2 regions of the Bradyrhizobium sp. WSM2254 genome follow, and region 2 is predicted to be linked to the other one. Evidence: predicted binding sites of a transcription regulator. Region 2 holds the regulator's gene; the other holds the start of a gene.
The links. The regulator HrcA, encoded in region 2, represses chaperone genes, less so after heat shock. The targets are predictions, from matches to a motif close to GTTAGCACTCNCNNNNNGNGAGTGCTAAC.
Positions count from the first base shown of each region.

Region 1 (3,408 bases), on a different contig from region 2:
CGAGATGCCCAGCCCCGAAATGATTGAGGAGGCTGCGCCGATGCATAACGAGATCATGGCGGAGCTGCGCGCGATCCGCGCACAGATGGCGAAGGGCACCGCTGCCCCCCTGTCCGCCAGCGCGGCGATGGCGGCGATCGATGCTTCCACGGCTCATGAGCTTGCCGAGACGCGCACCATGCTCGACACGTACCGGGCGCAGATCGAGCAGTGCGAGAAGCTGAAGGTCGAGCTCGACCTCATCCACGACGCCATCGACCGCACCAAGCGCGAAATCGCGACGCTGCATGGCAAGAGCTTCGACGGCGGCGAGATGGCCAAGGTCAATGGCGAACTCGGCGCGGTCGTCGGCGGCACCGAGCAGGCGACCCAGCAGATCCTGGAAGCCGCCGAGTCGATCGACCAGGCGGCCAGTGCGATGTCCAAGGTGCAATCGGCCGACCAGCAGAAGCGGCTCGCCGACGACATCCAGGAACGCGTCATCTCGATCTTCGAGGCCTGCAACTTCCAGGACCTGACCGGCCAGCGCATCAGCAAGGTCATGACCACGATGAAGTTCATCGAGCAGCACATCAACGCGATGATGGAGATCTGGGGCGGCGTCGACGCGATCAAGGCCCATGTGCCGGCGCCGGTCGACGCCCGCAGCGACGACGAAAAACTCCTCAACGGTCCGAAGCTCGCCGGCGACGTCGGCCACGCCTCGCAGGACGACATCGACGCGCTGTTCGACTGAACGGACGCGAGATCGCGGAAACGCAAAACGCCGGCGCGAGCCGGCGTTTTTGTTTTTGGGGATTTATCTCACGCTATCATCGTCCGCCTTGTGCGCAATTGCGCACTGGGGCGGACGATCCAGTATTCCAGAGACAGCGAGGCTAGAGCCGAGAAGCCGCGGCGTACTGGATGCCCCGCCTGCCGCCTACGCTAAAGCTTCGGCGCCCCTAGACCGCAAACCCGGCGAAGCCTTGGCGTAGCCGGGTCGCGGGGCATGACGAAGGCGAGAGACTACGCCCTCGGGGCGCAGCGGACGTAGACCATGTTGCCGTAGCGGGTGGCGGCGTCCTTGTCGATGAAGCGGGTGATCAGGACGCGGCCGTCGAAGGACACGATCTCGCGGTCCTGCTCGCCGGGGGTCGGACCGGCCGGCCCGATATAGTTCTTGCCGCTGGGCGAACCCTTGAGCCGCAATTCCTGCGGCGTCGCCTGGTCGGCCAGATGCATGACCACGCCGCCGGAGGTTCCGGCGCCGATCACGTAAGGATTCTTGCACTGGGACCGCGCCGCAGCCTCGGTGCGGGCGCGGTCGGCCGGGTTCTGGAACGAGGCAAGACCCCAGCGGCCGACGATCTCGTCGGCGCGGATGCTCGCCGGCATTTCCGGGCCGGTACCGGGCTCGGCTTCGGGCGGCGGAGACGACGACGAGAAGGACGGCAGGCTCATGCCGCCGCCGCAGGCGCCCAGCAACAGCGCCAGAGAAGACGCGGCCGCCAGATTGGCTACCGTGCGCGCGCGAGCTGAACTGATCATGGCATTCCCCCGAACAAGACCATGGCCGCACCCCTCCCGCAGCCAAGCGCAAAACCGACGCCGGGGCAATGACGTCCTTTGATACGCCGGCGCCCCGAACACGTTTCCAATGCCACCATCCTATATCCGCCTCACCAATCGCTTAACCACCTTTGCTTGACAGGATCGCGGCCAAGCCATATTTCCGGGCGCACTATTAGCACTCGGAAAGCCCGATTGCTAAGCGCGCCGTTCGATCCTCGGGAAGAGGACGGACGGAAGCGCCGCCCCACCCACTTCATTACTTCCGAAGCGAGCCTCCAAAGGGAAACGTCATGGCTAAATCCAAATTTCGTCCGCTGCATGACCGTGTCGTGGTCAAACGTATCGACGCCGAGGAAAAGACCAAGGGCGGCATCATCATTCCGGACACAGCCAAGGAAAAGCCGTCCCAGGGCGAGGTCGTCGCCGTCGGCCCCGGCGGCCGCGACGAGACCGGCAAGCTGATCCCGATCGACCTCAAGGCGGGCGACCGCGTGCTGTTCGGCAAGTGGTCGGGCACCGAGGTCAAGATCGACAACGAAGAGCTCCTGATCATGAAGGAGTCGGACATCATGGGCGTTCTGGCCTAAGGCCATCCGCCTGAACAGCCGCTGAATGCGCCACTGTCATGCCCGGGCCTGACCCGGGCATCCATCATTCTTCGCAAAAAGATGGATTGCCGGGTCAAGCCCGGCAATGACGGAGAGAGCGCAACCCAGCACGAAACAAGACACATCACGAAACACGAGGGATTGCAGAAATGGCTGCCAAAGACGTCAAGTTTTCCGGAGACGCGCGCGAACGCATGCTGCGTGGCGTCGACATTCTCGCCAACGCCGTCAAGGTGACGCTCGGCCCGAAGGGCCGCAACGTCGTCATCGAGAAGAGCTTCGGCGCGCCCCGCATCACCAAGGACGGCGTCACCGTCGCCAAGGAGATCGAGCTCGAGGACAAGTTCGAGAACATGGGCGCCCAGATGGTGCGTGAGGTCGCCTCCAAGACCAACGACCTCGCCGGCGACGGCACCACCACCGCGACCGTGCTGGCCCAGGCCATCGTGCGCGAAGGCGCCAAGGCGGTTGCCGCCGGGATGAACCCGATGGACCTCAAGCGCGGCATCGACATCGCGGTTGCCGCCGTCATCAAGGACATCGAGAAGCGCGCCAAGCCGGTTGCCGCCTCCTCCGAGGTCGCCCAGGTCGGCACCATCTCGGCCAACGGCGATGCCGCCATCGGCAAGATGATCGCGCAGGCGATGCAGAAGGTCGGCAACGAGGGCGTCATCACCGTCGAGGAGAACAAGTCGCTCGACACCGAGGTCGACATCGTCGAGGGCATGAAGTTCGGCCGCGGCTATCTCAGCCCCTACTTCGTCACCAACGCCGAGAAGATGACCGCCGAGCTCGAGGACGCCTACATCCTCCTGCACGAAAAGAAGCTCTCGGGCCTCCAGGCCATGCTGCCGGTGCTCGAAGCCGTGGTGCAGTCGGGCAAGCCGCTCGTCATCATCGCCGAGGACGTCGAGGGCGAGGCGCTGGCGACCCTGGTCGTCAACCGTCTGCGCGGCGGCCTCAAGGTCGCCGCCGTCAAGGCGCCGGGCTTCGGTGACCGCCGCAAGGCCATGCTCGAGGACATCGCGATCCTCACCGGCGGCCAGCTCATCTCCGAAGAGCTCGGCATCAAGCTCGAGAACGTCACGGTGAAGATGCTCGGCCGCGCCAAGAAGGTGGTGATCGACAAGGAGAACACCACGATCGTCAACGGCGCCGGCAAGAAGCCCGACATCGAGGCCCGCGTCGGCCAGATCAAGGCGCAGATCGAGGAGACCACCTCGGACTACGACCGCGAGAAGCTCCA
Region 1 is NZ_AXAB01000031.1:94,228-97,635, forward strand. It holds gene A3M7_RS0123255 (protein phosphatase CheZ) at 1-736, shown strand, start outside; gene A3M7_RS0123260 (hypothetical protein) at 1,009-1,530, opposite strand; gene groES (co-chaperone GroES) at 1,845-2,141, shown strand; gene groL (chaperonin GroEL) at 2,312-3,408, shown strand, end outside.
Region 1: the regulator HrcA is predicted to act here: its motif matches at 1,726-1,754, upstream of groES (co-chaperone GroES).

Region 2 (3,408 bases):
CACCGACGCATCCGGCACCTCGTACATCGCCTGCTGGAAGTTCGGGTCGAACTTCTGGCCCTGCGGATCGAATTTCTTCACGCCATGCTTTTCCAGCGCGTTGAGCAGCGAGCGCTCGGTGAGCTCGACGCCCTCGATCAGCGAGGTCAGGCCGGGATCGGCCGCGGCACGGGCCTCGGCCGGAACCGCGTCGAGCGCACGCTGGAGATTGTCGGCGATGTCGAGCACGTCGCGGGCGAAGCCGGTAATGCCGTAGAGGCGGGCGTCGGCGACTTCCTTGGTGGTGCGCTTGCGCAGATTTTCCATCTCGGCCAGCGTCCGCAGCATGCGGTCGCGCGCCTCGGCGGCTTCCTGCTGCAACAGCTCGACCGAGCCGGGCTCCGGATCGTCGGGCATGATGTAGGGTTTTGACACCACGGGCTCGCCGGTTGGCGGGGTCGTGTCGTCGGGCTGCCGGTCTCGATCGGTCATCGGCTCTCTTCTCGAACTCGTCTCAAGGGATTGTTGGCCCGGATATCGTGCCTAAGCTCACGAAAATCAAGCGCCCGTGATCGGCTCAAACGCCGGTCAGCCCCCCAGAAGGCGGCTGACGATGCGCGCGGCGTAGTCCACGGTCGGGATCACGCGGGCATAATTCAGCCGTGTCGGCCCGATCACGCCCAGAACGCCGACGATGTGGCCGGCGGCATCCCGATAGGGCGAGATGATGGTGGAGGAACCCGACAGGGAAAACAGTTTGTTCTCCGAACCGATAAAGATGCGCACACCCTCGGCGGTCTCGGCCCGGCCGAGCAGGTCGATCACGCCGCGCTTGGTCTCGAGATCGTCGAACAAGAGGCGCACCCGCTCCAGATCCTCCAGCGCGTGCAAGTCTTCCAGCAAATTGGCGTGGCCGCGGACGATGAGCTGGCGGTCCTCGTTCTCGCCGCCGGACCAGCTGGCGATACCGGCGGAAATCACCTTCTGGGTCAGCTGATCGAGCTCGGCACGGGCTTCCGCCAGCGCGGTCTCGAGCTCGAGCCGCGCCTCGGCCAGGGTCCGGCCGCGAATCCGCGCATTGAGGAAATTGCCGGCCTCGGTGATCGCCGAAGAGGGAACTCCGGGCGGCAGCGTCAGCACGCGGTTTTCGACCTGGCCATCCTCGCCGACCAGGATCACCAGCGCCTTTTCCGGTTCCAGCCGGACGAATTCGATGTGTTTCAGCCGCGCATTGGATTTCGGCGTCAGCACCACGGCGGCGGCGCGGGTCAGGCCCGACAGCCGGGTCAGCGCCTGGTCCAGCGCCGCCTCGACCGACTGCGCCTGACCGACGGACGTGAGCTGGCTCTGGATCGACTGCCGCTCGGCGTCATTGAGGTCGCCAACCTGCATCAGGGCGTCGACGAAGAAGCGCAGGCCGAGTTCCGTCGGCAAACGGCCGGCGGACGTATGAGGGGCATAGATCAGGCCGAGCTGTTCCAGGTCGGCCATGACGTTGCGGACCGAGGCCGGCGACAGCGGCATCGCGATCAGGCGTGAGATGTTCCGCGAGCCCACCGGCTCGCCGGTCGCGAGATAGCTTTCGACAATCTGACGAAAGATGTCGCGGGAACGCTCGTTGAGCTGGGCGAGGCCTGCGCGCGGCGCGATCAGATGGATCGGATCGTGATGGGCCACGGACGGTAACTCCTCTCAGACGCTTATAATTTGTCTATCCCGAAGGGTTCTGACAAGCGTGGCGTTTGCGGGGTGGAAAACCGGGGGTGAAAAAGCCTTGCCGCCCACCCTCACCCCACCTACAAGCACCGCGAATAGCCCTTTTCCGAGAGTTTTGGAGGATTTCCCATGCGGCCAAGCCGCCGTGCGCCCGACGAATTGCGCCCCGTGACGCTGGAGCGCGGCGTGGTCAAATATGCGGAAGGCTCCTGCCTGGTGAAATTCGGCGACACCCATGTGCTGGTCACCGCCACGCTGGAGGACCGCCTGCCGCCGTGGCTGAAGGGCCAGGGCCGCGGCTGGGTCACCGCCGAATACGGCATGCTGCCGCGCGCGACCTCGGAACGCACCCGCCGCGAGGCCTCCGCCGGAAAGCAGAGCGGCCGCACCGTCGAGATCCAGCGCCTGATCGGCCGCTCGCTTCGCACCATCATCAATCTCGAAGCGCTCGGCGAGCGCCAGATCACGGTCGATTGCGACGTGCTCCAGGCCGACGGCGGCACGCGCACGGCCTCGATCACCGGCGCCTGGGTCGCGCTCGCCGATTGCGTCAACTGGATGAAGGCGCGCAACATGGTCAAGGCCAACGTGCTGCGCGACAACGTCGCCGCGATCTCCTGCGGCATCTACAACGGCAACCCCGTGCTCGACCTCGACTATGCCGAGGATTCCGAGGCCGAGACCGACGCCAATTTCGTCATGACCGGCGACGGCCGCATCATCGAGGTGCAGGGCACCGCGGAGCGCGAGCCGTTTACGGAAACCGAGTTCCTGGCGCTGATGGCGCTGGCGCGCAAGGGCGTCGCGCGGCTCGTGGACTTGCAGAAACTGTCTGTCGCGTAGTCAATAGGCCCATGCACCGCCGAATCACCGGAAAGCTCGTCATCGCCACCCACAATCCCGGCAAGCTCGCCGAGATGAAGGAGCTTTTGGCGCCTTACGGCATCGAGGCGGTGTCGGCCGGCGAGCTCGACCTTCACGAGCCAGACGAGACCGGCAACGATTTCCGCAGCAACGCCGCGATCAAGGCGATCGCGGCGGCGCGGGCGACCAAGCTGCCGTCCTTCGCCGATGATTCCGGCATCGTGGTCGACGCGCTCGACGGCGCGCCCGGCATCTACAGCGCACGCTGGGCCGGGCCGACCAAGGATTTCACCGCGGCGATGACGCGGATCGAGCGCCTGTTGCAGGAGCGCGGCGCGACCATGCCCGACAAGCGCAAGGCGCATTTCGTCTCCGCGCTCTGCGTCGCCTGGCCCGACGATCATCTCGACGAGGTCGAGGCGCGCGTCGACGGCACGCTGGTCTGGCCGCCGCGCGGCACCGCCGGCTTCGGCTACGATCCGATGTTCCTGCCCGACGGCCACAGCCGTACTTTCGGCGAGATGGAAAGCATCGAGAAGCACGGGCTGCCGCCGCTTGGCCTCGGCCTGTCGCACCGCGCCCGCGCCTTCGTGAAACTGGCGGAGATCTGCCTTGAGCCGCGCTAAGGAAGCCTTCGGCGTCTACGTGCACTGGCCGTTCTGCCTGTCGAAGTGCCCCTATTGCGACTTCAACAGCCATGTCCGCCACGCCGCGATCGACGAAGCGCGCTTCGCTTCCGCCTTCGGGCGCGAGATCGAAACGACCGCGCAGCGCGCGCCCGGCCGCGAGGTCACCTCGATCTTCCTCGGCGGCGGCACGCCGTCCCTGATGCAGCCTGCGACCGTCGGC
Region 2 is NZ_AXAB01000013.1:52,757-56,164, forward strand. It holds gene grpE (nucleotide exchange factor GrpE) at 1-471, opposite strand, end outside; gene hrcA (heat-inducible transcriptional repressor HrcA) at 568-1,656, opposite strand; gene rph (ribonuclease PH) at 1,825-2,538, shown strand; gene rdgB (RdgB/HAM1 family non-canonical purine NTP pyrophosphatase) at 2,550-3,185, shown strand; gene hemW (radical SAM family heme chaperone HemW) at 3,172-3,408, shown strand, end outside.